Regions from separate parts of the Streptomyces sp. NPDC059452 genome, predicted to be linked through region 2. Evidence: riboswitches for the same ligand, from Rfam matches in the RefSeq annotation. Region 2 holds a riboswitch; each other region holds the start of a gene.

Region 1 (8,695 bases), on a different contig from region 2:
AAGAACTGGCCGGTCTCCCGGTCGACTTCGCCTGCCCGGTCGACTCCCTCGACCTGGACGAGGCGGTGGGCGGCCGCTCGGTGTGGCGGATGGCCCGGTTCGTGAAACTGGCCGTCGTCGCGGCCCGGCAGGCCGTCGCCGACGCCGGTCTCGACCCGGCGGTGTGGGACGGCGGCCGGGTCGGCGTGGTGCTGGGCGTCGGCGTCGGGGGCGTCTCCGTCCTCGTGGACAACGCCGCCAAGCTGGCCGCGTCGGGGCCGGATGCGGTCTCCCCGCTGCTCGTCCCGATGATGATCCCCAACGCGGCGGCGGGCGAGGTCGCCATCGCCCTGAAGGCGGGCGGACCGAGCCTCGCCCCCGCCACCGCCTGCGCCTCCGGGGCCACCGCGATCGCCGTCGCCCGCGATCTGCTGCTCGGCGGCTCCTGCGACGTGGTGGTGGCGGGGGGCGCCGAGTCCGTGCTGACCCCGCTCGTGGTGACCGCCTTCGCCCGGATGGGCGCGCTCTCCACCCGTACCGGCGATCCGGCGGGCGCCTCGCGGCCGTTCGCCGCCGACCGGGACGGCTTCGTGATCGGCGAGGGCGCCGCCATGCTCGTCCTGGAGCGGGAGGAAGCGGCCCGCGCCCGGGGCGGCCGGGCCCGCGCCCTGCTCACCGGGGCCGGATCCAGCACGGACGCCCACCACCCCACCGCCCCGGCCCCCGACGGACACGGCGCCGAACGCGCGGTGCGGGCGGCCCTCGACCAGGCGGGGTGGACGGCCGCCGAGGTCGACCACATCAACGCCCACGGCACCTCCACCCCCCTCAACGACGCCATGGAGACCACCCTCATCTCCCGGCTCTTCCCGCACCGCCCCCCGGTCACCGCGCCCAAGGGCGTCATCGGCCACACCCTCGCGGCGGCGGGCGCGATCGAGGCGGTCGCCACCGTCCTCACGCTGGAACGTTCCCTCATTCCGCCGATCGCCAATCTGGACTCCCTCCCCGAGGCCTTCCCGCTCGACTGCGTGGTGAAGGAGCCCCGCCACCAGCGGGTCGAGCGGGCGGTCAGCCACTCCTTCGGCTTCGGCGGGCACAACGTGGCGCTCGCTTTCCAACGCACCTGACCCCGCAGGCCGCGTTCTCCAACGCACCTGACCCCGCAGGCCACGTTTTCCAACACGCCTGACCCCGCAGGTCGCGTTTCCAACGCACCTGACCTCGCAGGGCCGTTCGGGAACGGCGGGGGGTGTCCTCGCCGTTCCTTGATCGTTACTCTGTCGTGACCCTATCCATGCATAGTCCATCCTCGCCCTCCACCACTGATCTGCTCACCCGCGTGCTCTACGGCGACAACTTCCGTCAGGAGCACGGTTTCTGGCGGCGGATGCTGACAACAGAACCGTTTCGGCGAGCTGGTGGCGGCACCCCCGACGAACGGCTCGCCCTCGCCTACCACCGGCTGCGCATCCTCAACGGCGCACTGGACAGCGGCGCGAGGCTCGCCGCCGACCCCCGCGCACTGGCCGCCCTGCACGAATGGCTAGGCCCGGTCGACCCGGCGCTGACCACCGTCGCGGGCATCCACTACAACCTCTTCCTCGGCTCCCTCCTCGACCACGACCCGGGAACGCTCCGCGACCTCTCGGACTTCCTGGAGCTGCGGCGCATCGGCACCTTCCTCTGTACGGAGGTGGCGCACGGCAACGACGCGGCGGCCGTCGAGACGACCGCGACGTACGACCGCGAACGCGACGGCTTCGTCCTGCACACCCCGCACGCCGGGGCCCAGAAGTTCATGCCCAACACCAGCCCCGCCGGGGGCCCCAAGACCGGCGTGGTGGCCGCCCGGCTCCTCGTCGACTCCACCGACCACGGGGTCTTCCTCCTCCTGGCCCCGCTCACCGACGAGACCGGCGCCCTGCCCGGCGTACGGGTACGGCGGCTGCCCGCCCGGATGGGCTCCCCGGTCGACCACTGCCTGACCTCCTTCGACCGGTACTTCGTGCCACGCGACGCGCTGCTCGCCGGGGAACAGGGGCGGATCGGGAAGGACGGCCGGTTCACCAGCGAACTGGCCAACCGCAGAAGGCGGTTCCTCCACTCCATCGGGCGGGTCACCCCCGGCAAGCTCTCCATGAGCGCCTGTGCGGTCGGCTCCGCCCGGGTCACCCTCGCCATCGCGGTCCGGTACGCGGGCCACCGGCTGGTCTCCGGGCCGCGGGCCGCGCAGCGGGTGCCGGTCTACGCGCACCGCACCCACCACGGACCGCTGGCCGGGGCGATGGCCACCGTCTTCGCGATGAGCCTCCTGCACCGCCGGGCGCTCGACCGCTGGGAGTCCGCCCCCGAAGCCGACCGGGACGAGGCGGAGCGCCTGGTCGCCGTCGCCAAGGGGTGGATCACCTGGCAGGCGCGCGGCGTCATCGTGGAGTGCCGGGAGCGGTGCGGGGCGCAGGGGCTGCTGGAGAACAACGGCATGACCGAGCTGTTCACCGGCATCGAGGGCGCGATCACCGCCGAGGGCGACAACCTCGCCGTCCACGCCAAGGCCGCCGCCGAGATGCTGTTCAGCGCCACGGTCGGGGAGGAGACCGAGGCGGAACCCGGCGAGCTGGACGACCTCCGGTTCCTCGGCCGGCTGCTCGCGGCGGTGGAGGCCATCTGGTTCACCCGGGCCCGGGAACGGATGAGCGCGGCCCCCTCCGGCGACCCGCTCGGCCGGTGGAACGCCGCGTCGGGGGCCGCGCTGCGCGGGGTGGAGGCGTACGGCTACCGGCAGGCGGGCGAGGCGTACGAACAGGCCGCCGCCGCACTGCCCGAAGGTCCGGCCCGTGAGCGGCTGACCGAGCTGCACCGGCTCTTCGCCCTCCAGTGGATCGCCCGCAACAGCGGTGACCTGCTCGCCACCGGACGGCTGACCGCCGAACAGGTGTCCTTGCTGCCCGACGCGGTGGAGCGGCTCATCGCCACCGTGGCGCGCCACGCCCCCGCCCTGGTGAGGTCGTTCGCGCTGCCGGAGCGCCTGATGTCGGACTGGCCGATCGCCGGACCCGGCTACGCGGACGCCTACGACGACCCGGAGGGGTCCTGGCACCGCGACCGCAGGCCAGGGGGCGCCGGGGGTCGAACGGCGGGTTTCCGGCGGGCCGCCTGCGGCAGCAAGAGGCGTCCGCTGCGCGAGAAGGTGGCGGCGCTCGGTACCCGCGGAGTGCTGCTGGCGTACTGGGGAACCACCTCGATGCTCTCCCGGTGGTTCGAGAAGCCGCAGGTGAGCGTAGACGAATCGGTTCGCCCCAGGGCGTAACCGGAAGATCGTCATCCAGTTACTTCGGCGGTGGGGTCGAAGCGTTCGACCACCGCCGTACGTGAAGCCGCCGACGAGCCGCCGATGAGGAGCCCATGAGCTCCTGATGGGCCGCCGACGAGCCGCTGATGAGTCGCCGATGAGAGGAAACACCGTGAAGACCCAGACCATCCACCCGAAGATCACCGAGGTGCTGACCGAGACGTTCAAGGTGCCCGCAGCCGAAATCCTGCCGGAGTCCACGATGGACAGCCTGGAGATGGACTCCCTGGCGGTCGCCGAGTTCGCCGTCATCATCAAGGAGACCCTGGGCGTCACCGCCGACTCCGAGAAGCTCTACAAGGACGCCACGCTGGCCGACATCTCCGCGTTCATCGACGCGGCCGTCGCCGGCGAGGCGGCCGACAGTGCGGTGCCGGTGAGCAACACCCGATGAACCGACCCGCCATCGCCGTCACCGGCCTGGGAATGATCACCCCGGCCGGCCACACCACCGACACCACCTGGGACGGGGTCTGCCGAGGCGGCTCCTTCGCCCGCACCGTCCCCGAACTGCGCGGCTGCGCCGTCGACTTCGCCTGTACGGTCTCCGGCATCGACCTGGACGGGGCGGTGGGCGGCCGCACCGCCTTCCGGATGGGCCGGTACGTCAAGTTCGCCGTCCTCGCCGCACGGGAGGCGGTGACCGACGCCGGGCTCGACCCCGCCCACTGGGACGGCACCCGGGTCGCGGTCGTCGTCGGCACCAGCAGCGGCGGCTCCGCCGGGCTCACCGAACAGACCGTCGCCCTGGAGCGCCGGGGCCCCGAGGCCACCTCGCCGTCGGGCATCCTGCTCACCATCCCGAACATGCCCGCGGCCGAGATCGCCATCCAGATGAAGGCCACCGGACCCAGCCTGGCACCGTGCACGGCCTGTTCGTCCGGGGTGACCGCGCTCTCCGTGGCCCGCGACATGCTGGCGCTGGGCCAGTGCGACATCGCGATCGCCGGAGCCACCGAGTCGATCGTCTTCCCGGTCGCCATGACCGGCTTCGCCCGCTCGGGCGCGGCGGCCCTGCGGGACGGGGACCCCGCCCGCCTCTGCCGCCCCTTCGCCGCCGACCGGGCCGGGCTCGTCATGGGCGAGGGCGCCGCGATCATGGTCCTGGAGCGGGCCGACGACGCCCGGGCCAGAGGAGCCGCCCCCCGGGCGCTGCTGGCCGGCACCGGCGCCACGACCGACGCGCACCACCCCACCAGTCCGCACCCCTCCGGGGACGTGGCGCGGGCCGCCGTCGAAGCGGCGCTGGCCGACGCGGGCTGGCGGGCCGAGGACGTCGACCATGTCAACGCGCACGGGACCGCGACCCCCCAGGGCGACGCGACCGAGGCCGCCCTCATCGGCCGGGCCTACCCGCACCGGCCGCCCGTCACCGCCCCCAAGGGCGTCCTGGGCCACTGCATGGGGGCGGCCGGGGCCATCGAGGCGGGACTGACCGTCCTGACGCTCCAGCACGGCACGATCCCGCCGATCGCGAACCTGGACGCCCCCGACCCCGGGTTCGCCATCGACTGCGTCACCAAGGTCCCGCGTGAGCTGCCCGTACGACGGGCCGTCAGCCACTCCTTCGGATTCGGCGGACACAACGCGGTGATCGCCCTCCGGGCCCCGTAACCGGAGGACATCACTGGGCCGGTGCGGCGGGACGATCCCGCGCCGCACCGGCCCACCGGGCACCACTACCCGCACCGGCTCTGAGCTGCGCGAAGACCCGTGATAGCTTGCCGGGGCCAGTCGAACCCCAGCGACGGGGTCAGGGAATCCGGTGCGAATCCGGAACTGACGCGCAGCGGTGAGGGGGACGGGCGGGGCCACGGCCACTGGAGCAGCACCCTGCTCCGGGAAGGCGTCCCGCCCGGACGAACCCGAGTCCGAAGACCTGCTGGCACCGGCCCCGCACCCGGGGCCGGGAACCGTACGACGGGCTCCGCGGCTGGGCCCAGAGACACCGAGGTCCTCCGTGCTGCCCCAGGCCACCCCCGCCCCGATACGCACCGCCGCCCTGTTCGCGGCGGGTGTCGTCCTGCTCACCGCCTGCGGCGGCGGGTCCACCACCTCGTCCGCCGACGGCGGCGGCGACAAGGCCGACGGCTTCCCGCTCACCCTGAAGAACTGCGGGCGCACTGTCACCGTGAAGGCGCCGCCCCAGCGGGCCGTCTCGGTCGACCAGGGATCGACGGAGATCCTGCTCTCGCTCGGCCTCGCCGACCGGATCGCGGCCACCGCCACCTGGAGCGACCCGGTCATGAAGGGCCTGGAGAAGGCCAACGCGGGCGTCGAGCGGATCTCCGACAACCGCCCCTCATCGGAGAAGGTCCTCGACAAGGAGCCCGACTTCCTCAGCGCCTCCTTCGCCTCCACCCTCGCCAAGGGCGGCGTCGCCCCGCGCGAGCAGTTCGAGAAGCTGGGCGTCCCCACCTACATCTCGCCCGCCGACTGCGTCGGCAAGGACAACAGCGGCGGCGGTGACGGAGCCCGTACCGCACCCCTCAGCATGGACAGCGTCTACACCGAAGTCCGCGAACTGGCCCAGGTGTTCGGCGTCCCCGAGCGCGGCGACGCCCTGGTGAAGAAGCTCCAGGCCCGAGTGAACAAGGCCACCGACGGCATCGACGGGTCCGACACCTCCCTCCTGTACTGGTTCTCCGACTCCAAGGCCCCCTACCTCGCGGGCTGCTGCGGCGCCCCCGGGGTCATCACCCGGGAGCTCGGAGCCAAGAACGTCTTCGACGACACCCACGACGAATGGCCCCAGATCAGCTGGGAGACCGTCGCCGACCGCAACCCCGACGTCCTGGTCATCGGTGACCTGAGCCGCACGATGCAGACGGCCGAGAGCGCCGAGAAGAAGATCGAGTTCCTGGAGTCCAACCCGGTCACCAAGACGATGGACGCCGTCAAGAACCGCCGCTACGTGCTGCTCAGCGGCCAGGCCATGAACCCCACCATCCGGACGGTCGAGGGACTGGAGCGCGTGGCCGCGGGGCTGCGTGACTTCGGGCTCGCGGAGTGAGCAGCGGCAACCTGACGGCGAAGCGGCAGGCCGGAGAACCGCCGGCCGGACAGCAGCCAACCGGACAGCAGGCGGCCGGGCAACAGCCCGTCGCCGCACGGCAGTTCGGTGGCCTGCTCCAGGTGCTGCTCTGGACCGGCGGACTCCTTCTCCTGCTGCTCTCCATAGCCGTCGCCGTCACGATCGGGCCCGCCCGGATCTCCGTCCCCGACGTCTGGTCCGCCGTCGCCTCCCACCTCGGCTTCGGCGCCTCGGAGCTGAGCCCGATCCGGGACGGCATCATCTGGAACCTGCGCATGCCCCGCACCCTGCTCGCCGCCGTGTGCGGCGCCGGGCTCGCGGTCTGCGGCACGGTGATGCAGTCCCTGCTACGCAACCCGCTCGCCGACCCCTTCGTCCTCGGCGTCTCCTCCGGAGCCTCCACCGGGGCGGTCGTGGTGGTCGTCCTCGGTGTCGGCGGGGGAGCGGTGTCGCTGTCGGCCGGGGCCTTCGCCGGGGCCATCTGTTCCTTCGCCCTGGTCCTGCTGCTCAGCCACACCCTCGGCTCCACCACCGACCGGGTGGTGCTCTCCGGGGTCGCCGCCATGCAGCTCTTCTCCGCCCTGACCTCCTTCGTCGTGATGACCTCCGCCGACGCCGAGCAGACCCGCGGGGTGCTGTTCTGGCTGCTCGGCTCGCTCAGCGGGGTCGGCTGGAGCGAGGTGGCGCTCTGCACAGCCGTCCTCGCCGTCTGTCTGACGGTCTGCCTGGCCCACGCCCGTACGCTCGACGCCTTCGCCTTCGGGCAGGACGCCGCCGCCGCGCTCGGCGTCAACGTGGCCCGCACCCGGATCGTGCTGCTGTGCACCACCGCCCTGCTGACCGCCGCCCTCGTCAGCTCGGCCGGGGCGATCGGCTTCGTCGGTCTGGTCCTGCCGCACGCGGCCCGCGCCCTCACCGGCTCCGGGCACCGGCGCCTCCTGCCGGTCACCGCCCTCGCCGGGGCCGTCTTCCTGGTCTGGGTCGACACCCTCGCCCGCACGGTCCTGGACCCGCAGGAGGTGCCCGTCGGCGTCGTCACCGCGCTGATCGGCGTCCCCGCCTTCGTCCTCGTCCTCTACCGGACCCGGAGTACGTCATGACGAACACGGCCACCGAGGGGCTGCGCGCGGAACGGGTCGGCCGGGAGGCGGGCGGCCGGCTCATCCTCGACGGGGTGGACATCGCCCCGCCGCCCGGCGCCACCGTCGGCCTGCTCGGCCCCAACGGCTCCGGCAAGTCCACGCTGCTGCGCATCCTCGCGGGCCTCCTCGCCCCGGACACCGGCACCGTCACCCTGGACGGCGACCCGCTGCCCGGTCTCGGCCGCCGCACCGTGGCGCGACGGATCGCCGTGGTCGACCAGCACGCCGTCACCCAGGTCGACCTCAGCGTCCTGGACGTCGTACGCCTCGGCCGCATCCCGCACCGCCGCGCCTGGTCCGCCCCGGACCGCACCGACGAGGAAGCCGTCACCGACGCCCTGCGGCGCACCGGGCTCACCGACCGGGCCGCCCAGTCCTGGCACACCCTGTCCGGCGGCGAGCGCCAGCGCGTCCAGATCGCCCGCGCGCTGGCCCAGCAGCCCCGCGAACTCCTCCTGGACGAGCCGACCAACCACCTGGACATCCAGCACCAGCTGGAACTGCTCGCCCTGGTCGCCGGGCTGCCCCTGACCAGCGTCATCGCCCTGCACGACCTCAACCTCGCGGCGATGTTCTGCGACCGGATCACCGTGATGAAGGCGGGCCGGGTGATCGCGGGCGGCACCCCGGCCGAGGTCATCACCGAGGAGCTGATCGAGGACGTCTACGGGGTCCGGGCGGTCGTCACCCCGGACGGGCCGGACGGACGCCCCTCGGTACGGTTCCTGCCACGCCGCTGACCGGACGCGTACGGGCGGGGTCGTGCCGTCGGCCGTACGGTTCCCGCCGTGCCGCCGAACGCGTACGGTTCCCGCCGTGTCCTCGAACGCGTACGGTTCCCGCCGCGTCCCCGGAAGCCGGTGCCCGGCCCCGGACAGCCCTCCGGGCGGACCCGTCGTACGAGCCCGCCCGGAGACCGAGGACATGGGAGCGGCCTTCCGGCCGCCGGAGGGGTGCCGTCAGCGGCGGCGCCCCTGGCCGAACTCGCCACCGGTGTCCTTGCCGGTGCCCATGTCCGTGCCGTCCGCGTAGTCGATCTTCTCCTTGCGGACCTCGGCGGAGACTTCCTTCTGCTCGGTGACCCGCTCGGTCTCCAGGCGGACCCGCTCCACCGGGACGGCCTCCTTGCGGACCGTGGCGCGCTCCGCGTGCAGGGTGACCTCCACGTCCTGTTCACCGAAGTCCGTG
Region 2 (8,695 bases):
GGGCTCCGGGGGCTCGGTCCGCACCAGCAGCGCGGTCACCAGGTACACGGAGGAGGTTCTCTTCTCCCGGGGTCACCCCCAGGAGAAGCCGCTCCGGGTGGCGGGGGCGAGAACGGCCAGGAGCGCCGGGGCGAGGGCGCAGGCCAGGGCGAGGCGGAGGGAGAGCGTACGGAGGGCCTGCATGCGGGACTCCTTCTCATCAACAGCGTGTGAATGTCTGGGCACGGCCCGAGCATGGCGTCACGGCTGTCCGGGGGTCACGCCCTGCCGGGTGGCCGGGAGTTACGGGCAGCAGGCTGCCAGCGCCCGCCGCCCCGTACGCACCCCCGCCACCTGCGGGGAAGCCCTGCTGGCAGCCGGTGGCCAGGCACCTAGCGGCCACGGTGCGGGCGCGAGGTGTCCACACTCCGGGCAGCGGCCGGATGGGGACCGGGCGAGGCGGACGGGTGCCGGGCGGGCGATGTCCCGTATCCACCCCATGGACTTGGTCTATACCTATCCGGCCCCCTCGCTCTACACTCGCGCCGGTGCCGATGAGGGTGTCCCGGCCCTGCATCGACGTTCAGGCGCGGCGTGACATCGGTGGGGGAGCCAGAGATGTTTCAGGTACTGGGGTTGGATGCGCGGACGGAGCTCGTCTACCGGCTCGTCCTGGAGGAACCCGAGCTGCGGCTCGACCAGATCGTCGCGCGGCTGGGCCGGAGCGAGCAGGACGTGCGCGACGCCCTCGACCGGCTCGCCGAGCTCTGCCTGCTGGACAACCACGACGACCGCTCCACCGCCGGTGACCCCCCGGTCTTCCGCGCCCTGGACCCGGCCGCCAGCCTGCCGTTCCTGCTCTCCCGGCGGGAGGCGGAGCTGGCCCGGCAGCAGCGGGGCCTGGAGGTCGCCCGGGACGCGGTCTCCGCCCTCACCGCCCACCGGGGCGGCCGGGCGCAGCGCGGGTTCGACGTCATCAAGCGGCTGGAGGGGCTGGACGCCGTACGGGAGCGGCTGACCGAGCTCGCCGAACTGGCCAGGTCCGAATGCCTCTCCCTGCTGCCCGGCGGCGCCCAGGCCCCCGACACCCTGGCAGCCAGCAAGCCGCTCGACCAGCAGGCCCTGGAGCGGGGCGTGCGCATCCGCTCCATCTACCAGGACAGCTTCCGCAACGACCCGGACACCCTGCGGTACGTGAACTGGATCGGCGGACTCGGCGCCGAGAGCCGTACGTTACCCACGCTGCCGCTGATCATGGTCGTGGTCGACAGCGAGGTGGCCCTCGTCCCGCTCGACCCCGACGACGGCCGGGCCGGCGCGCTGGAGCTGCGCAGCAAGGGTGCGGTGCTGGTCGCCCGCCTGCTGTTCGAGAGACTCTGGGCCGCCGCCACCCCGCTCGGCGCCGAACCGCCGAGGGACAGCGACGGCCTGACTCCGCAGGAGGGCGAGCTGCTCTCCCTGCTGGCCCAGGGGCACACGGACGCCACCGCAGCCCGCCGCCTGGGGGTCTCGCTGCGGACCGTCCGCCGGATGAACGCGGAGCTGACCGCCCGTATGGACGCCCGCAGCCGCTTCCAGGCCGGAGCGGAGGCGGCCCGCCGGGGCTGGATCTGACTGCCCCGGCGAGCCGGTCCCCTCGGCGACGACCCGATCCTTCTGGAGGTCGCGTGAATCTCCTTTGGGGCCCGCGTGAACTTCCTTTGAGTACGCGTGAACCGATTCCTCCCCTCGCCCGTGTCCCAACTGCGGAACAACGGAAATACGGGGCTGCGGGGCATCGGTGATGCCGGACCGGAATGCGGACAGGGGTTCCGGAGAGCGGCCACGAGCACCTAGATTTCGCGCACGTTGCGACAGTGATCACGCGAGGGGACGGATCGTCATGCCGGAATCGCCCACACCAGCACCACCGGTTCCACAAGCACCGGGACGGCGGTCGCTGTCCCCGAAGTCGATAGCCGTCTGGAGCCTGGTCGCCCTGGCGGGCGCCGCCGGCTGGGCCACCCTGGCGCTCTCGCGGGGCGAGGAGGTCTCGGCCGCCTGGATGCTGCTGGCGGCGCTGGGCTCGTACGCCATCGCGTACCGCTTCTACTCCCGGTTCATCGCCAACCGGGTCCTGAAGGCGGACAAGAACCGCGCGACCCCGGCCGAGCGGCTGGACAACGGTGTCGACTTCCACCCCACCGACCGCCGGGTGCTCTTCGGCCACCACTTCGCCGCCATCGCGGGGGCGGGCCCGCTGGTCGGGCCGGTGCTCGCCGCGCAGATGGGCTATCTGCCCGGCACGATCTGGCTGGTCGTCGGCGTCATCTTCGCCGGTGCCGTCCAGGACATGGTGACGCTGTTCTTCTCCACCCGCCGCAACGGCCGTTCGCTCGGCCAGATGGCGCGTGACGAGATAGGGCCGGTCGGCGGGATCGCCGCCCTGATCGCGGTCTTCGTCATCATGATCATCCTGCTCGCGGTCCTCGCGCTGGTCATCGTGAACGCGCTCGCCCACTCTCCGTGGGGCGTCTTCTCCATCGGCATGACGATCCCGATCGCCCTCTTCATGGGCGTCTATCTGCGCATCCTGCGGCCCGGCAAGGTCAGCGAGGTCTCCTTCATCGGCGTCGCGCTGCTGCTGCTCGCGATCGTCGCGGGCGGCTGGGTCGCCGAGTCGTCGTGGGCGGAGTTCTTCACGCTGGAGCCGGGCACGCTGGTCATCTGGATGATCGTGTACGGGTTCCTCGCCTCCGTGCTCCCCGTCTGGCTGCTGCTGGCCCCGCGCGACTACCTCTCCACCTTCATGAAGATCGGCACGATCGGGCTGCTGGCCCTGGGCGTGGTCGTCGCGCTGCCGACCCTGAAGATGCCCGCGGTCACCGACTTCGCCACCAGCGGCTCGGGCCCGGTCTTCGCCGGTTCCATGTTCCCGTTCGTCTTCATCACCATCGCCTGCGGCGCGCTCTCCGGCTTCCACTCCCTGGTCTCCTCGGGCACCACCCCGAAGATGGTCCAGAAGGAGACACAGATCCGGGTGATCGGCTACGGCGCGATGCTGGTCGAGTCGTTCGTGGCGATCATGGCGATGATCGCGGCCTGCATCATCGACCCCGGTCTCTACTTCGCCATCAACGCGCCCGTCGGGGTGATCGGCGACAGCGTCCAGTCCGCCTCCGAGGCCGTGGCCAACTTCGGCTTCACCATCACCCCGGACGCCCTGGCCCAGGCCGCCAAGGACGTCGAGGAGGCGAGTCTGCTCTCCCGGACCGGTGGCGCGCCCACGTTCGCGCTCGGCATGGCGGAGATCTTCTCCGCGGTGATCGGCGGGACCGCGATGAAGGCGTTCTGGTACCACTTCGCCATCATGTTCGAGGCGCTCTTCATCCTCACCACCGTGGACGCCGGCACCCGGGTCGGCCGCTTCATGCTCCAGGACATGCTGGGCAACGCCTACAAGCCGTTCCGCGAGGTCAGCTGGAAGCCGGGCGTCTGGTTCGCCAGCGCCGTCGTGGTCGGCGGCTGGGGCTACTTCCTCTGGGTCGGCGTGCACGACCCGCTGGGCGGCATCAACCAGCTCTTCCCGCTCTTCGGCATCGCCAACCAGCTGCTGGCCGCCGTCGCGCTGGCCGTCTGCACCACGCTGCTGGTCAAGTCGGGCCGGCTCAAGTGGGCCTGGGTCACCGCGGTCCCGCTCGCCTGGGACGTGGCGGTCACCCTCACCGCGAGCTGGCAGAAGATCTTCTCCTCGGACGTGAAGGTCGGCTTCTTCGCCCAGCGCGACAAGTACCAGGCGGGCATCGACGCGGGCGAGGTGCTGGCACCGGCCAAGAACATGGAGGAGATGCGGACGGTCGTCACCAACTCCACCGTCGACGGTGTGCTCTGCGCGCTCTTCGCGATCCTCATCATCGTGGTGCTCGTGGACGCCGGCCGGGTCTGCTACAGGGCCATCCGCGACCCGGAGAGCATCAAGCTCCACGAGACGCCGTACGTGGAGTCCAAGCTCGTCGCCCCGGCCTCGCTCATCGCCACCAAGGAGGAGAAGGCCGAACTGCTCGCGGCGGGCGTCGGCCCCGAGGGCGGCATCCGCAAGGAGGCAGCGGCGGGCACGGGGAGCCGCTCATGACGATCGCGGATGTACGGCGGGTGGCGGTCGTGACCATCGGGGACGTACGGCGGGTGGCGGGGCGTATCCGCTGGTACGTCCGCGAGCTGACCGGCGAGTCGACATATGACCGCTACGTGGCGCACGCGAGGTCTCATGATCCGGACACGCCGGTCATGACCCGCCGAGCCTTCGAACGCAGCCGCATGGACGCCCGCGAGGCGGACCCCCGCGAGGGCTTCCGCTGCTGCTGAGCACCGTCGGCCGAACGGGGCCGTCGCACCCCTTCCAGGGGCGCGGCGGCCCCGTTCCGCGTCACCGCGAGGGCCCGCCCGCCCGCCGCCGATGCGGAAAAAGCCGGGCGAAGAAACCAGACCGCCACACCAACATCTGTTCACGCCGACACAACATGTGGGGGCTTCCTCATCAGGCGGCCCCCACATGTATGCTCGACCTCGCTGTCGCCGCAGGGGAATCCGGTGTGAATCCGGAACTGTCCCGCAACGGTGTGATCAGTGTGCTTTTGCACACCCGAAGTCCGAAGACCTGTCGACAGTACGTCCGGCTCGACCGAACCGGACGGCAGACGTCCGGGCCTCGCGGATGGGCCGGTGGACGCCGTGATCAGTGCTGCCCTGTGGGCACCGCGCTGCCCGGCTCCCCCCGCTCGCCGCCGGCCCCCAGCCGAGCGAGGGAAAGCCCAGTGACCATCGCGCCCGCCGATCCGGTTTCAGCCACCGAATCCGCTGCCTCCACCACGTCCGGAGCAGGCACGAACGACGGACCCGGGACCGCCCTGCTGCGGACCCTGACCGACCTCACCGTCGATCTGCCCGACACCGACCCCGGACGGGTGGCCGCCTCCGCGCTGCGCGGGCGCAACGCCCGCTCCGACGAGGCCGAGCTGCGCTCGCTGGCCACCGAGGCGGCCGCGGGCCTGATCTCCGAGGACCCGGCGTACTCCAAGCTCGCCGCCCGGCTGCTGACCCGTACGATCGCCGACGAGGCCGCGAGCCAGGGCGCCACGTCCTTCTCCGCCTCGGTCGCAGTGGGCCACCGCGAGGGCCTGATCGCGGACCGCACCGCCGCCTTCGTGGAGCTGCACGCCAAGGCGCTGGACGCGCTGGTCGAGCGGACGCTGGCCGAGGGCGCGGACGACCGCTTCGGCTACTTCGGTCTCCGTACGCTGCACAGCCGTTACCTGCTGCGCCACCCGATCACCCGCCAGGTCATCGAGACCCCGCAGCACTTCATGCTGCGCGTGGCCGCGGGCCTCGCCGAGGACGAGTCGGTGCGCGCGCTGGACGAGGTCGCCGCGCTCTACGGGCTGATGAGCAAGCTGGACTACCTCCCCTCCTCCCCCACGCTCTTCAACTCGGGCACCCGGCACCCGCAGATGTCCTCCTGCTACCTGCTGGACTCCCCCAAGGACGAGCTGGACTCGATCTACGACCGCTACCACCAGGTGGCGCGCCTCTCGAAGCACGCGGGCGGCATCGGCCTCTCCTACTCCCGTATCCGCGCCCGGGGTTCGCTGATCCGGGGCACCAACGGGCACTCCAACGGCATCGTGCCGTTCCTCAAGACGCTGGACGCCTCGGTGGCGGCGGTGAACCAGGGCGGCCGGCGCAAGGGCGCGGCGGCGGTCTACCTGGAGACCTGGCACGCGGACATCGAGGAGTTCCTGGAGCTCCGCGACAACACGGGCGAGGACCAGCGGCGTACGCACAACCTGAACCTGGCTCACTGGATCCCGGACGAGTTCATGCGCCGGGTCGACGCGGACACCGACTGGTCGCTCTTCTCCCCCGCCGAGGTCCCCGAGCTGGTCGACCTGTGGGGCGACGAGTTCGACGCGGCCTACCGCGCGGCCGAGGCCAAGGGCCTGGCCCGCAAGACGATGCCGGCGCGTGAGCTGTACGGCCGGATGATGCGGACCCTCGCCCAGACCGGCCAGGGCTGGATGACGTTCAAGGACGCCTCCAACCGGACCGCCAACCAGACCGCCGAGCCGGGCCGGGTCGTCCACTCGTCGAACCTGTGCACGGAGATCCTGGAAGTCACCAACGACGGCGAGACGGCCGTCTGCAACCTGGGCTCGGTCAACCTGGGCGCGTTCGTGACGGGCGGCTCGATCGACTGGGAGCGCCTGGACTCCACGGTCCGTACGGCGGTCACCTTCCTGGACCGGGTCGTCGACATCAACTTCTACCCGACCGAGCAGGCCGGGAACTCCAACTCCCGCTGGCGGCCGGTCGGTCTGGGCGCCATGGGCCTTCAGGACGTCTTCTTCCAGCTGCGCCTGCCCTTCGACTCGCCCGAGGCGCGCGCGCTCTCCACGAAGATCTCCGAGCGCATCATGCTGGCCGCGTACGAGGCGTCCTGCGACCTCGCCGAGCGCTCGGGCCCGCTGCCCGCCTGGTCCGAGACCCGGGCCGCGCGCGGTGTGCTGCACCCCGACCACTACGACACCGAGCTGAACTGGCCGGAGCGCTGGGACGCCCTGCGCGCCCGGATCGCGAAGACCGGCATGCGTAACTCCCTGCTCCTGGCCATCGCGCCGACGGCGACGATCGCCTCCATCGCGGGCGTGTACGAGTGCATCGAGCCGCAGGTCTCCAACCTGTTCAAGCGCGAAACGCTCAGCGGTGAGTTCCTCCAGGTCAACGCCTACCTGGTGGACGAGCTGAAGAAGCTCGGCGTGTGGGACGCCCGCACCCGCGAGGCGCTGCGCGAGGCCAGCGGCTCCGTACAGGGCTTCGCCTGGATCCCCGAGGACGTGCGGGCGCTGTACCGCACCGCGTGGGAGATCCCGCAGCGCGGTCTGATCGACATGGCGGCGGCCCGTACGCCGTTCCTCGACCAGAGCCAGTCGCTCAACCTCTTCCTGGAGACGCCGACGATCGGCAAGCTCTCCTCGATGTACGCGTACGCCTGGAAGCAGGGGCTGAAGACGACGTACTACCTCCGTTCGCGCCCGGCGACCCGGATCGCCCGTGCCGCCTCCGGAGCCGCGTCGGCCGCCGCCCCCATTCCCGTACAGCAGGCTTCGGCTCCCGACGCGGACGCCATCGCCTGCTCCCTTGAGAACCCTGAGTCCTGCGAGGCCTGCCAGTAATGAGCACCACCGACAACAAGAACCTGCTCGACCCGGGCTTCGAGCTGACCCTGCGTCCCATGCGCTACCCGGACTTCTACGAGCGCTACCGGGACGCGATCAAGAACACCTGGACCGTCGAGGAGGTCGACCTCCACTCGGACGTCGCCGACCTCGCCAAGCTGTCGCCGGGTGAGCAGCACATGATCGGCCGCCTCGTTGCCTTCTTCGCGACGGGCGACTCGATCGTCTCGAACAACCTCGTGCTGACGCTGTACAAGCACATCAACTCCCCCGAGGCGCGGCTGTACCTGTCGCGGCAGCTCTTCGAGGAGGCCGTGCACGTCCAGTTCTATCTGACGCTGCTCGACACCTACCTGCCCGACCCGGACGACCGGGCGGCGGCGTTCGACGCGGTCGAGGAGATCCCCTCGATCCGCGAGAAGGCCCAGTTCTGCTTCAAGTGGATGGACTCGGTCGAGAAGATCGAGCGCCTGGAGACGAAGGCCGACCGCCGCCGCTTCCTGCTGAACCTGATCTGCTTCGCGGCCTGCATCGAGGGGCTGTTCTTCTACGGCGCCTTCGCCTACGTGTACTGGTTCCGCTCGCGCGGCCTGCTGCACGGCCTCGCCACGGGCACCAACTGGGTGTTCCGTGACGAGACGATGCACATGAACTTCGCGTTCGAGGTCGTGGACACCGTCCGCAAGGAGGAGCCGGAGCTCTTCGACGACGCGCTCCAGCAGCAGGTCACCGACATGCTGAAGGAGGCCGTCGAGGCGGAGCTCCAGTTCGGCCGCGACCTGTGCGGCGAGGGCCTGCCGGGCATGAACACCGAGTCGATGCGCCAGTACCTGGAGTGCGTCGCCGACCAGCGCCTGGCCCGCCTGGGCTTCCCGACGGTGTACGGCTCCGAGAACCCGTTCGCGTTCATGGAGCTCCAGGGCGTCCAGGAGCTGACGAACTTCTTCGAGCGCCGCCCGTCGGCTTACCAGGTGGCGGTGGAGGGCTCGGTCGGGTTCGACGACGAGTTCTAGGCCCCTGGGCCTGCTTCGGCAGCCTGTTCCAACAGCGCCGCCCACCATGCATTCGGCATGGTGGGCGGCGCTGTGCGTCTGCCCCCCGCCTTTCCGTAGCAGCGCCGGTCCGGCAGCCGGGGCGATTCTGCGGGAAGGGCACGCGAAACACCGGCCACGGCAGTACAGTTCACATGTTCGATTACCAGGGGGTGGCCCGGCACTCCGTCCGACATGGAGAACACGATGGCCGACGACACGTCCAGGAACATCGCACTGCGCCCCCTCACCGAGGAGGACATCCCGACGCTCTTCGAGATCCAGCTCGACCAGACCGCCCAGCGGCTCGCGGCCTTCACCGATGCCAGGACCGCCCGCGACGCCGAAGCCTTCCGGCAGAAGTACCGGAAGATCCTGGCCGACGGCGCGGTGGTCCACCGGGTCATCGAGATCGACGGTGAGGTCGTCGGCAGCGTGGCCACCTATCCGATGGAGGGCGACACGGAGCTGACC
Region 3 (8,695 bases), on a different contig from region 2:
GCGCGGAGACGGCGGTGGCGTGCACCGCGTGGGTGTGGATCACGGCGGCGGCCCCGGTCTCCCGGTAGACCGCGAGGTGGAGGGGGAGCTCGCTGGTCGGCCTCAGCTCCCCGAGCACCTGCCGCCCGGTGAGGTCCACCCCGACCGCGTCCCCCGGTCCGAGCCGGTCGTAGGGCACCCCGCTGGGGGTCACCAGGACCAGGTCCCCGACCCGGGCGGACACATTGCCGGAGGTGCCGACGACCAGGCCGTCGGCGGCGCTCCGGCGGGCGGTGTCGACCACCTCCCGCCAGGCCCGGACGACGGATTCCGGCTGTTGCTCGTTCATGGGGCGAGCGTAGGGGTGACGACCCGGAAGCGGAACGTGATCCCCCACGTGACGGGGATCTCTTCCGGGGCCGGAACGGCCCGTCAAAGTCTTCGCCAATGAGGGGTAAAGGGCAGCCCAGCCGGTGCCCCACCGGCCTTCCGCAGCCCCTCCCGCACACAAACGGAACCACTCGACTCCAGTTGGGGTCACCACAGCGACCCGCCCAGTTCATCTTCCGTTCACCCAGGTTGCCTACGGTCCACGAGCCACTGACGTCGAACGATTGCCTGGGTAAATGGAACACATCACGCTGCTGCTTGCGATTGTGGTCGTAACAGCTCTCGTGTTCGATTTCACGAACGGTTTCCACGACACCGCCAACGCGATGGCGACCACCATCTCGACCGGCGCGATGAAGCCCAAGACAGCGGTGGCCATGTCCGCCGTTCTCAACCTGATCGGCGCGTTCCTGTCGGTGGAGGTCGCCAAGACGATCTCCGGCGGGATCGTCAACGAAGACGGCATCAGAACCGAGGTCATCTTCGCGGCGCTCGTCGGCGCCATCCTGTGGAATCTCTTCACCTGGCTGCTGGGGCTGCCCTCCAGCTCCTCCCACGCCCTGTTCGGCGGTCTGATCGGCGCCGCCGTGATGTCGGCCGGCTGGTCCTCGATCAACGGCGGCACCGTCGTCACCAAGGTGCTGCTGCCCGCGATCGCCGCCCCGCTGGTCGCCGGTATCGCCGCGATGCTGGCCACCCGGCTGACGTACCGGATCAACCGGAACGTCACCGACCCGAACCAGCAGAAGTCGACCGCCAAGGGCTACCGGGCCGGGCAGATCGCCTCCGCCGGTCTCGTCTCGCTCGCCCACGGCACCAACGACGCCCAGAAGACGATGGGCATCATCACCCTGGCCCTGGTCACCAGCGGTGTCCTGGCCCCGGGCTCCAACCCGCCCATGTGGGTCATCGTCTCGGCCGGTGTCGCCATCGCGCTCGGCACCTACCTCGGCGGCTGGCGCATCATCCGCACCATGGGCAAGGGCCTGACCGACCTCCAGCCGCCGCAGGGCTTCGCCGCCCAGACCAGCGCGGCCACGGTCATCCTGGCCTCCTCGCACCTCGGCTTCTCGCTCTCCACCACCCAGTCCTGCTCCGGTGCCGTGATGGGCGCGGGCCTCGGCCGCAAGGGCGGTGTGGTCCGCTGGTCCACGGCCACCCGGATGTTCGTCGCCTGGGGTCTGACGCTCCCGGCCGCGGCCCTGGTCGGCGCGGGTGCCGAGTTCCTCACCAAGCAGGGTCCGTGGGGCATCGCCGCCACCGCGGTCATCCTCGTCGGCGGCTCCTTCGCCATCTGGCTGGCCTCGCGCCGCGAGCCGGTCGACCACACCAACGTCAACGACACGGACGGCACGGCCGACCACGGCACAGTCGCCGACGTCGAGCCCCAGGGCGTCGTGACCACGGCCATCGCCGCGGTCCAGCCGCCGCCCACCCTCGGCGCCCACCCCACCGACCTCTCGACCACCATCCCGGCTCCGACCGCGGCGCCCGACGACACGGCGCGGCCCTCGGCCACGGTGTAAGGACAGATCCGTATGAAAATCGACTGGGCAGCTCTCGCCTCCGTCTTCGGTGTCAGTCTCGTGGTCACCGTCGTCCTGGTCGCCCTCTTCACCGTGGGCATCGTCGCTCTCTCCAAGCTGTCGGCCCCGGCCGGCGGCGCCGGAGCCTCCGGCGGTTCGGCCGTACTGGCGCGCACCAGCGCGTACGCCTGCTTCGCGGCGTGCGTGGCGGCGGTCGCGTACGGCATCTATCTGATCGTCGCCTGACGCGCCCCACCGCACCCCCTCCGCACTCCTTCGGGCCGGACACACCACCGTGTGTCCGGCCCGATGTGCGTCTGCGCACACTGGAGCTCCGCAGGTCAACAGCAAGTTGACGGCCGTTCTCGCAGCGTGGTGGACTGCCGGAGCCATTTACGGCGACAGAAGAGGAAGCCGGTGCGAATCCGGCGCGGTCCCGCCACTGTCACCGGGGAGCACTCCCCCACACCGGATGTCACGGCCCCCACCACGCGGGCTGGAAGGCCGGGGGAACTGCGGATCCGGAAGCCAGGAGACTCTCGTCGCCGGTCACGTCGAACCAGGGCGCGGACCCTGAGTTAAGGACTTAACGCCATGCCTGGCCGCCGAGCGCCGCATCCCGTGCCCCTTCACGCCGGAACGTCCCGACCCGCGACGGCCTGACCCCGTGCGTGTCGATGTGCGCGCCGGGGTGCGTGCCGGTGCCGATGTGCGTGCCCGTGGCCAGGTGCGTGCCGGTCGCGTCTTCGCGTACGGCGCCACCGCCGGGCTGATCGCCGACGCTCTGCTGGGCGACCCGCGCCGAGGGCACCCCGTCGCCGGTTTCGGCCGGGCCGCCGCCCGGGTGGAGTCCCTGCTGTGGCGCGACGACCGGGGGCGGGGCGCGCTGCACACCCTGATCTGCGCCGGAGGCGCCGTGGGGGCCGCCGCACTCGCCGCCCGTGCCGTACGGGACCGTCCCGCGCTCGCCGTCGCGCTGACCGCCGCCACCACCTGGTCGGTCGTCGGCGGTACGTCGCTGGGCCGGGAGGCCCGTGCCATCGGGGGCGCGCTGGCCGCCGGGGACCTGGAGGTGGCCCGGGAGCGGCTGCCGCACCTGTGCGGGCGCGATCCGCACTCCCTGGACGGGCCGCAGATCGCCCGCGCGGTCGTCGAGTCGGTCGCGGAGAACACCTCGGACGCCGTCGTCGGCGCGCTGGTGTGGGGGGCGATCGGCGGGGTGCCGGGGCTCGTCGGGTTCCGGGCCGTGAACACGCTCGACGCGATGGTCGGCCACAAGTCGCCCCGCCACCGGCGTTACGGCTGGGCCTCGGCCCGGCTGGACGATGTGGTGGGGTGGCCGGGCGCCCGGCTGACGGCGGCGCTGGCCGTGGCGGCGGGCGGGCGGCCGACGGAGGCCGTACGCGCCTGGAGGGCGGATGCGGGGCGCCACCCGAGCCCGAACGCGGGACCGGTGGAGGCCGCGTTCGCGGGGGCGCTCGGCGTACGGCTCGGCGGGACGCTGGCGTACGCGGGGCGCGTGGAGCACCGGCCGGTCCTGAACGGGGCGTCCGGCCGGGACGTGCGGAGTGCGGACATCGAACGCGCGGTGCGGCTGTCGCGCCGGGTGGGCGCACTGGCCCTCGGGGTGTGCGTGGCGGGCAGGCTGGCCGTGGAACGGAAGCGGGGCAGGGTATGAGCGGCGGGCTGCTGGTCGCGGGGACGACCTCGGACGCGGGCAAGAGCGTCGTCACAGCGGGCATCTGCCGCTGGCTGGTGCGCCGGGGCGTGAAAGTCGCGCCGTTCAAGGCGCAGAACATGTCCCTCAACTCCTTCGTCACCCGCGAGGGCGCGGAGATCGGGCGCGCCCAGGCCATGCAGGCGCAGGCCGCCCGGGTGGAGCCGACGGCCCTGATGAACCCGGTACTGCTCAAGCCCGGCAGCGACCGCTCCAGCCAGGTCGTCCTGATGGGCAAGCCGGTGGGAGAGATGAGCGCCCGGGGCTACCACGGGGGCCGTCAGGAGGCGCTGCTCGGGACGGTCGTGGACTGTCTGGAGCAGTTGCGGTCGACGTACGACGCGGTGATCTGCGAAGGGGCCGGGTCACCGGCCGAGATCAACCTGCGCCGCACCGACATCGTGAACATGGGGATCGCGCGGGCGGCCCGCTTCCCCGTACTCGTGGTCGGCGACATCGACCGGGGCGGGGTCTTCGCCTCGTTCTTCGGGACGACGGCGCTGCTGAGCGCCGAGGACCAGTCGCTGGTGGCGGGCTACCTGGTGAACAAGTTCCGGGGTGACGTCTCGCTGCTGGAACCGGGGCTCGACATGCTGTACGGGCTGACCGGGCGGCGGACGTACGGGGTCCTCCCGTACGCCCACGGGCTCGGCATCGACGAGGAGGACGGCCTGCGGGTGTCCCTGCGGGGTGCGGTGCGTGAGTCGGTCGTGGCGCCGCCCCACGGGGAGGACGTGCTGCGGGTCGCGGTCTGCGCGGTGCCGTTGATGTCCAACTTCACGGATGTGGACGCGCTGGCCGCCGAACCGGGCGTCGTCGTGCGGTTCGTGGACCGGGCGGACGAACTGGCCGACGCGGACCTCGTCATCGTGCCCGGGACGCGCGGCACGGTGAAGGCGCTGGCCTGGCTGCGCGAGCGGGGGCTGGCGGACGCGCTGGTCCGGCGGGCGGCGGAGGGGCGGCCGGTGCTGGGGATCTGCGGCGGGTTCCAGGTGCTCGGTGAGCGCATCGAGGACGAGGTGGAGTCGCGGGCGGGGGTCGTGGACGGGCTGGGGGTCCTTCCCGTACGGATTCGCTTCGACCGGGCCAAGACGCTGGCGCGGCCGGTGGGTTCGGCGCTGGGTGAGGCGGTGGAGGGGTACGAGATCCACCACGGGGTGGCCGATGTACGGGGCGGGGAGCCGTTCCTCGACGGGTGCCGGGTGGGGGCGGTGTGGGGGACGCACTGGCACGGGTCGCTGGAGAGCGACGCGTTCCGGCGGCGGTTCCTGGTGGAGGTGGCCCGGGCCTCGGGGCGGCGGTTCGTTCCCGCGCCGGACACGCGGTTCGGGGTGCTGCGGGAGGAGCAGCTGGACCGGCTGGGGGATCTGGTGGAGGAGCACGCGGATACGGAGGCGTTGTGGCGGTTGATCGAGGGCGGGGCACCGCCCGGGTTGCCGTTCGTGCCGCCGGGGGCCCCGCCGTTGGATGCGGGTGCGGCGGAGAGCCGGGGTGCTGCCCCGGACCCCGCTCCTCAATCGCCGGAGGGGCTTGGTTTCGCTCGCCCGGAGGCGCTGGGAGAAGCCCGCAAGTCCCACGGGCTTGAAAGCTCTGAAGGGCCCGGGGAAGCCCGGAACGCAGTGACGGATGTTCACGTCAACGAGGAGGCCAAGTGAGTACGCCGTATCCCTTCACCGCGATCGTCGGACAGGACGACCTGCGGCTCGGGCTGTTGCTGAACGCGGTCAGTCCGGCCGTCGGCGGGGTGCTCGTGCGGGGCGAGAAGGGGACCGCCAAGTCCACCGCCGTACGGGCGCTCGCCGCGCTGATGCCCGAGGTCTCCGTCGTACCCGGGTGCCGGTTCTCCTGTGACCCCGGCTCCCCCGATCCGGCGTGTCCCGACGGGCCGCACGCGGAGGCGGCCGGTGTGTCGCGGGCCGCGCGGACCGTGGAGCTGCCGGTCGGCGCGTCCGAGGACCGGCTCGTGGGGGCGCTGGACATCGAGCGGGCGCTCTCGGAGGGCGTGAAGGCGTTCGAGCCGGGGCTGCTGGCCGACGCGCATCGCGGGATCCTGTACGTCGACGAGGTCAACCTGCTCCACGACCACCTGGTGGACCTGCTGCTGGACGCGGCCGCCATGGGTGCCTCGTACGTCGAGCGCGAAGGTGTCTCCGTACGGCATGCGGCACGGTTCCTGCTGGTCGGGACGATGAACCCGGAAGAGGGCGAGCTGCGGCCGCAGTTGCTGGACCGGTTCGGGCTCACCGTCGAGGTGGCCGCCTCCCGGGACACCGACGAGCGGGTGGAGGTCGTACGGCGACGGCTCGCGTACGACGACGACCCGGAGGGGTTCGCCGCGCGCTGGGCCGGGGAGGAGAGCGCCCTGAGGGAGCGCATCGCCGCCGCGCGCGCCCTGCTGCCCCGGGTGGTGCTCGGTGACGGCGTGTTGCGCCAGATCGCCGCGACCTGCGCCGCGTTCGAGGTCGACGGGATGCGGGCCGACATCGTGATGGCCCGTACCGCGACCGCGCTGGCCGCCTGGGCCGGGCGCGAGGAGGTCACCGCCGACGACGTACGGCAGGCCGCTCTCCTCGCGCTCCCCCACCGGAGGCGCCGCAACCCGTTCGACGCGCCGGGGCTGGACGAGGACAAGCTCGACCAGACCCTGGACGAGGCGGGCCCGCAGGACGACAACGACGACGATCCCGACCCCGGGCCCGATGGTGGCGGCGACGGAGGCGGTGGCGGTGGTGTGCCGCCCCAGGCCGATGGGGACCGCACTCCGCCGCCTGCCTCGGAGAGTGACGACACGCCGTCCCCGGCCCCCGAGGGCACCCCCGACGCGCCCGGACGGTCCTCCTCCGGGGCCGAGCAGCAGCCCGTGGCGGCCGCCGAGCCGTTCCGTACGAAGATGCTCAGCGTGCCGGGGCTCGGGGAAGGCGCTGCCGGGCGGCGCTCCCGGGCCCGCACCGAGCACGGGCGCACGACCGGCGCGCGTCGGCCCCAGGGGTCGCTGACCAAGCTCCACCTCGCCGCCACCGTGCAGGCCGCCGCCCCCCACCAGCGGGCGCGCGGGCGCACCGGGCGCGGGCTCGTGGTGCGCCGGGACGATCTGCGGCAGGCGACCCGGGAGGGGCGGGAGGGCAACCTCGTGCTGTTCGTCGTGGACGCCTCCGGATCGATGGCGGCCCGGCAGCGGATGAGCGCGGTCAAGGGGGCCGTGCTGTCGCTGCTGCTGGATGCCTACCAGCGGCGGGACAAGGTCGGTCTGGTCACCTTCCGGGGCAAGGACGCCGAGGTGGCGCTGCCGCCGACCTCGTCCGTGGACGCGGCCGCCGCCCGTCTGGAGTCGCTGCCGACCGGCGGACGCACTCCGCTGGCCGCCGGGCTGCTCAAGGCCCATGACGTGCTGCGGGTGGAGCGGCTGCGCGATCCGTCGCGGCGGCCGCTGCTCGTCGTCGTCACGGACGGCCGGGCGACCGGCGGTCCGGAGCCGGTGGCGCTCGCCGGGCGGGCGGCACGGCTGCACCGGGCCGAGGGGACGGCCTCGGTCGTCGTGGACTGCGAGTCGGGGTACGTACGCCTCGGACTCGCCGGGGAGTTGGCCCGGGAACTGGGAGGCACCGCCGTCACGCTCGACGAGCTGCGGGCCGACTCGATCGCCGGGCTCGTCAAGGACGTCACCGCAGCCGGGAGGGCCGCTTAATGCCGCAGGGACAGCCGACATCGGTGCCGGACGACGGGCTCACCACCCGTCAGCGGCGCAACCGCCCGCTCCTGTTCGTCCACACGGGCATCGGGAAGGGCAAGTCGACAGCAGCGTTCGGGCTCGCGCTGCGGGCCTGGAACCAGGGGTGGCCGATCGGGGTGTTCCAGTTCGTGAAGTCGGCGAAGTGGAAGGTCGGCGAGGAGAACGCGCTGAAGGTGCTGGGCGCGAGCGGCGAGGGCGGCACGGTCGACTGGCACAAGATGGGCGAGGGCTGGTCCTGGGTCCAGCGCGACGGCCAGGTCGACAACGAGGAGAAGGCGCGCGAGGGCTGGGAGCAGGTCAAGCGCGACCTGGCGGCGGAGACGTACAAGCTGTATGTGCTCGACGAGTTCGCCTACCCGCTGCACTGGGGCTGGATCGACACCGACGAGGTCGTCGAGGTGATGCGGAACCGGCCCGGCACCCAGCATGTGGTGATCACCGGCCGCAACGCGCCCGACAAGCTCATCGAGGCCGCCGACCTGGTGACCGACATGTCGAAGGTCAAGCACCCGATGGACGCGGGGCAGAAGGGCCAGAGGGGCATCGAGTGGTGAGTATGCCCCGTCTGGTCATCGCCGCTCCGGCCTCCAACAGCGGCAAGACCACCGTCGCCACCGGTCTGATGGCCGCCTTCACCGCGCGCGGGCTCGCCGTCTCGCCGCACAAGGTGGGACCGGACTACATCGATCCGGGCTACCACTCGCTGGCGACGGGCCGCCCCGGCCGCAATCTCGACGCGTACATGTGCGGGCCGGAGCTGGTCGCCCCGCTGTTCGCGCACGGGTCGGCGGGGTGCGATCTCGCCGTGGTCGAGGGCGTGATGGGGCTGTACGACGGTGCCTCGGGGCAGGGCGAGCTGGCGTCGACCGCGCAGGTGGCGAAGCTGCTCAGGGCGCCCGTGGTGCTGGTGGTGGACGCCTCCTCGCAGTCGCGGTCGGTGGCGGCCCTGGTGCACGGGTTCGCCTCCTGGGACCCGGAGGTGCGGATCGGCGGGGTGATCCTGAACAAGGTGGCCTCCGACCGGCACGAGGCGCTGTTGCGGGACGCGCTGGACGAGTCCGGCTTGCCGGTGCTGGGCGTGATCCGGCGGGCCCCGCAGGTCGCGACGCCCTCACGCCACCTGGGGCTGGTGCCGGTGGCCGAGCGGCAGGGCGATGCGGTGGACGCCGTACGGGCCATGGGTGAGCGGGTGCGCGCCGGGTGCGACCTGGACGCGCTGATGGCGCTGGCGCGGACGGCGCCCGCGCTGCCGGACGAGCCGTGGGAGCCCGCGTACGCCCCCGAAGCTTCCGTGCGGGGACCCCGCCCCGTGGTCGCCGTGGCGGGCGGGGCGGCGTTCACCTTCGCGTACGC
Region 4 (4,216 bases), on a different contig from region 2:
GCGGATCTCCCGCGCGGCGGCGACCAGGTTCTCCAGGGAGGCCCGGGTCTCGGGCCACCCCCGGGTCTTCAGGCCGCAGTCGGGGTTCACCCACAGGCGCTCGGCCGGGATGGCCTCAAGTCCCTTGCGGAGGAGGGCCGCTGCCTCTTCGGTGCTCGGGATGCGCGGGGAGTGGATGTCGTAGACGCCGGGTCCGGCCTCACGGGGGTAGCCGTGGGCGGCCAGTTCGCGGGCGACCTGCATGTGCGAGCGGGCCGCCTCCAGGCTGATGACGTCGGCGTCGAGGTCGTCGATGGCCTGGACGATGTCGCCGAACTCCGCGTAGCACATGTGGGTGTGGATCTGGGTGTCCGGCCGCACCCCGGAGGTGGCGAGGCGGAAGGACTCCGTCGCCCACTCCAGGTACGCGGCGTGCTCGTCGGCCCGCAGCGGCAGCGTCTCACGCAGTGCGGGCTCGTCGACCTGGATCACCGAAGTGCCGCTCGCCTCCAGGTCGTCGACCTCGTCGCGCAGGGCGAGTGCCACCTGGCGGGCGGTCTCGCCGAGCGGCTGGTCGTCGCGGACGAAGGACCAGGCGAGCATGGTGACCGGGCCGGTGAGCATGCCCTTGACGGGGCGCTCGGTGAGCGACTGCGCGTACGTCGTCCACCGCACCGTCATCGGCTCGGGGCGCGAGATGTCCCCGGCCAGGACCGGCGGCCGGACGTAGCGGGTGCCGTACGACTGCACCCAGCCGTGCTGGGTGGCGAGGTAGCCGGTGAGCTGCTCGGCGAAGTACTGCACCATGTCGTTGCGTTCGGGCTCGCCGTGCACCAGGACGTCCAGCCCGGCCTTCTCCTGGAAGGAGAGGACCTCGCGGATCTCGTCCTTGATCCGCTCCTCGTACCCGTCCTCGTCGATCCGGCCCGCGCGCAGATCGGCGCGGGCGGTGCGGAGTTCGGTGGTCTGGGGGAACGAGCCGATCGTGGTGGTCGGCAGCAGCGGCAGCCCGAGGTGGGTGCGCTGGGCGACGGTCCGCTCCGCGTACGGCTGGGAGCGGCGGCCGTCGGCGTCGGTGATGGCCGCCGTACGGGCCCGGACGGCCGGGTCGCGGGTGATGACGGCGTCGGTACGGGAGGCCAGGTCGGCCCGGTTGGCGGCGAGTTCGGCGGCGATGGCCTCGGTGCCGCCGGACAGGCCGCGGGCCAGGACGACGATCTCCTGGATCTTCTGCTGGGCGAAGGCGAGCCAGCGGGCGATCTGCGGGTCGATGTCACGCTCGGCCCGGGCGTCCAGCGGGACGTGCAGCAGGGAGCTGGAGGCGGAGACGTCGACCCGGTCCGCGAGGCCGAGGAGGGTGCCGAGGGTGGCGAGCGACTTCTCGTAGTCGTTGATCCAGATGTTGCGGCCGTTGACGACGCCCGCGACCAGCCGCTTGCCGGGCAGTCCGCCCGCCGCCGCGAGGTCGGCGAGGTTGGCTGCGCCCGACTCGGTGAAGTCCAGCGCGAGCCCCTCGACCGGGGACTTGGCCAGCACCGGCAGGGCCTCGCCGAGCCGTCCGAAATAGGAGGCGACCAGCAGCTTGGAGCGGTCGGTGAGGGAGCCGAGCTCGCGGTAGGCGCGGGCGGCGGCGTTCAGCTCGGCCGGGGTGCGGTCCTGGACGAGGGCGGGCTCGTCCAGCTGCACCCACTCGGCGCCCGCGGCCCGGAGGTCGGCAAGGACCTCGGCGTACACGGGCAGGAGCCGGTCCAGCAGGGTCAGCGGCTCGAAGTCGGCGGCCACCCCGGGCGCAGCCTTGGCGAGCAGGAGGTAGGTGACGGGTCCGACGAGGACCGGGCGCGGGGTGTGCCCGAGCGCGAGGGCCTCCTTCAACTCGGCGACCTGCTTGGCGGAGTCGGCGGTGAACACCGTGTCCGGGCCCAGCTCGGGCACCAGGTAGTGGTAGTTGGTGTCGAACCACTTGGTCATTTCGAGCGGGGCCACGTCCTGCGTACCGCGGGCCATGGCGAAGTAGCCGTCGAGGGCGTCGGTGCGGACGGCCTCGCGGTGCCGCTCGGGGACAGCGCCGACCATGACACTGGTGTCCAGAACGTGGTCGTAGTACGAGAAATCACCGGTCGGCACTTCGTGGACTCCGGCCTCGGCGAGCTGCTGCCAGGTTCCCCTGCGCAGTTCGGCGGCGGTCTGCCGGAGGGTGTCCGCGTCCACGCGGCCCTTCCAGTAGCCCTCGATGGCCTTCTTCAGTTCACGGTTCTGACCCTGGCGGGGGTAGCCGTACACGGTGGCCCGTGCTGCCGCGGCTGCGGGCTTCGCTGTCACGTGACTCTCCTTCGCGAGCATGGATCCAGCTGATCCCGGGACGGGACGCGGACGCGAAGGGGTGACGAATCGGGCGGAAAGCCGACACGTTGACCGTGTCCGTCCACCCGACGGTTACGCCGACCCGCCCACGAGGTCACCGGGAACTCCGCACACGAACGGTCGCGTGCGGGCAACGGGCAGGTCTTCGGACTCGCGGGCACGCCTGCCGGGGCAGACACCTACTGGCCGTCGCTTCCCAGGCCCGGCCGGGCCCAGTGCGTATGACGGCGGTCGTTCCCACTCACCGCTGCGGGGCAGTCCCGGATTCCCACCGGGTTCCCTCTTACGACACCCTGCCTGGCGGACAGGGCGAACCAGCTGCACCGGTCACCCTAAGGGGGCGACCGCCGGGCGCACACCGTTGTTCACACTTCGGACGGTGATATGAGACACGACCTCCGAACGGGTGACGCGGGTTCCGCTCCTCTTCGCCGGTTCGCTGACTTGCGGTCAGTTCGTGCGGGCATGGTGACCCAGATGTAACCGAATGGCGTAGGCGAGCCGGAACCACAGAGCGTCACAGGCCGTTCTTCTTGCCAATACCCGGCCGCCGACCCGCGGCGGCGACGAATGAGGGAAGCGCCATATGAAGAAGACAGTCGGGTGGGCCCAGGACGGCGACGACTGGACGATCACCGTGAACGGCACCCTGTACCGGGCCGTCGAGCGGCCCACCGATGGGCGCGTGCACAACTATCTGGTGCGGGGCAACGACCTCACCGCCGAGTGCCCGAGCCTCGGGCACGGGCTCGGCGTGATCAGGGCGCACGAGTCCCGGAGCTGACCTCCGGCCGGGTCCGACGACGAGGTGCGGCGGCCGCCCGCGCCTCGCCCGGCCCGCCACTCCTTGTCCGGGCCCCCGCTCACGGGCCGGGGCCCATCAGCGGCCGACGCCGCCCGCGCCTCCGGGGTGCCCGGCCGGGCAGGCCGCAAGCGCCGCCCGCGCCGCCTGAGGCGTAGGCGCCCTCAGGCCCCCGCGCCGCCCGGCGTCCCCGGGCCCTGGCGCAGCAGGTACGTGTCCATGATCCAGCCGTGCCGTTCGCGGGCCTCGGCGCGCACCCGGCTGATCCGCCCGGCGACCTCGTCGAGCGGTCCGGAGACCAGGAGTTCGTCCGGGGTGCCGATGTAGGCGCCCCAGTAGATCCACAGGCCCCGGCCCGTCAGATGGGTGAAGGTCTCGTGGCCGTCGAGCATCACGACGATGTCGCCGTCGTCGTCCGGGAACCCCTCGGCGAGCCGTCTGCCGGGGGTGATGTGGATGGGGCGGCCGACCTGGTTCAGGGAGGTGCGGTGGCGGGCGGCGAGCGCCGAGACGCTGCTGATGCCGGGGATCACCTCATGGCCGAATTCCACCGTCCCCCGGTCCCGGATGTCCTCCAGGATCGCGAGGGTGCTGTCGTACAGGGACGGGTCGCCCCACACCAGGAACGCCCCGCACTCCCCCGGCGCCAGCTCCTCGATGATCAGGCGTTCGCAGATGTCGGCGCGGCGGTGGCGCCAGTCGTGCACCGCCGTCGTGTAGCGCCCGCGGTCGTCCTGGGTGCGGTCCCGCCAGGGGTCCTCGGCCTCCACGACCCGGTAGGGGCCGGTGAGGTGCTCGGCCAGGATGTCCCGCCGCAGCCGGGTCAGGGAGTCCTTCTCCCGGCCCTTGCCGAGTACGAAGAAGACCTGCGCCCTGCGCATGGCCTTGATCGCGGCGAGGGTCAGATGGTCGGGGTCACCGGCACCCATGCCGATGACGAGGATGTGGCGTGGTGGTGGCGCGTCGCTCATGTCGGCCGATCATGCCAGGGGCGGGCGCCCGATCGGGCCAGGGGGCGGGGCGGGCGAGCGCGCCCGGGGCGAGGCGGGGTGGACTTACTAGGACGTCCAACTA

Evidence for each region. A riboswitch is a leader RNA that binds a small molecule or an ion and turns the genes downstream of it on or off. The one in region 2 is predicted to bind cobalamin.
Region 1: it holds a riboswitch for cobalamin, as region 2 does, so the genes downstream of both, ACFW9Z_RS14990 (ABC transporter substrate-binding protein) here and ACFW9Z_RS05195 (ribonucleoside-diphosphate reductase subunit alpha) in region 2, are expected to answer to the same signal.
Region 3: it holds a riboswitch for cobalamin, as region 2 does, so the genes downstream of both, ACFW9Z_RS32140 (cobalamin biosynthesis protein) here and ACFW9Z_RS05195 (ribonucleoside-diphosphate reductase subunit alpha) in region 2, are expected to answer to the same signal.
Region 4: it holds a riboswitch for cobalamin, as region 2 does, so the genes downstream of both, metE (5-methyltetrahydropteroyltriglutamate--homocysteine S-methyltransferase) here and ACFW9Z_RS05195 (ribonucleoside-diphosphate reductase subunit alpha) in region 2, are expected to answer to the same signal.

The regions. Positions count from the first base shown of each region.
Region 1 is NZ_JBHYVE010000009.1:127,763-136,457, forward strand. It holds gene ACFW9Z_RS14970 (beta-ketoacyl-[acyl-carrier-protein] synthase family protein) at 1-1,109, shown strand, start outside; gene ACFW9Z_RS14975 (acyl-CoA dehydrogenase) at 1,277-3,289, shown strand; gene ACFW9Z_RS14980 (acyl carrier protein) at 3,444-3,725, shown strand; gene ACFW9Z_RS14985 (beta-ketoacyl-[acyl-carrier-protein] synthase family protein) at 3,722-4,945, shown strand; cobalamin riboswitch at 5,046-5,233, shown strand; gene ACFW9Z_RS14990 (ABC transporter substrate-binding protein) at 5,292-6,344, shown strand; gene ACFW9Z_RS14995 (FecCD family ABC transporter permease) at 6,458-7,465, shown strand; gene ACFW9Z_RS15000 (ABC transporter ATP-binding protein) at 7,462-8,247, shown strand; gene ACFW9Z_RS15005 (PRC and DUF2382 domain-containing protein) at 8,467-8,695, opposite strand, start outside.
Region 2 is NZ_JBHYVE010000002.1:491,658-500,352, reverse strand. It holds gene ACFW9Z_RS05215 (hypothetical protein) at 1-48, opposite strand, end outside; gene ACFW9Z_RS05210 (LuxR C-terminal-related transcriptional regulator) at 598-1,593, shown strand; gene ACFW9Z_RS05205 (carbon starvation CstA family protein) at 1,862-4,090, shown strand; gene ACFW9Z_RS05200 (YbdD/YjiX family protein) at 4,120-4,323, shown strand; cobalamin riboswitch at 4,503-4,638, shown strand; gene ACFW9Z_RS05195 (ribonucleoside-diphosphate reductase subunit alpha) at 4,773-7,187, shown strand; gene ACFW9Z_RS05190 (ribonucleotide-diphosphate reductase subunit beta) at 7,187-8,203, shown strand; gene ACFW9Z_RS05185 (GNAT family N-acetyltransferase) at 8,429-8,695, shown strand, end outside.
Region 3 is NZ_JBHYVE010000036.1:27,903-36,597, forward strand. It holds gene ACFW9Z_RS32125 (class II aldolase/adducin family protein) at 1-328, opposite strand, end outside; gene ACFW9Z_RS32130 (anion permease) at 606-1,895, shown strand; gene ACFW9Z_RS32135 (hypothetical protein) at 1,908-2,141, shown strand; cobalamin riboswitch at 2,301-2,434, shown strand; gene ACFW9Z_RS32140 (cobalamin biosynthesis protein) at 2,623-3,573, shown strand; gene ACFW9Z_RS32145 (cobyric acid synthase) at 3,570-5,267, shown strand; gene ACFW9Z_RS32150 (putative cobaltochelatase) at 5,264-7,297, shown strand; gene cobO (cob(I)yrinic acid a,c-diamide adenosyltransferase) at 7,297-7,896, shown strand; gene ACFW9Z_RS32160 (cobyrinate a,c-diamide synthase) at 7,890-8,695, shown strand, end outside.
Region 4 is NZ_JBHYVE010000034.1:208-4,423, forward strand. It holds gene metE (5-methyltetrahydropteroyltriglutamate--homocysteine S-methyltransferase) at 1-2,298, opposite strand, end outside; cobalamin riboswitch at 2,459-2,674, opposite strand; gene ACFW9Z_RS31450 (hypothetical protein) at 2,927-3,124, shown strand; gene cobF (precorrin-6A synthase (deacetylating)) at 3,307-4,113, opposite strand.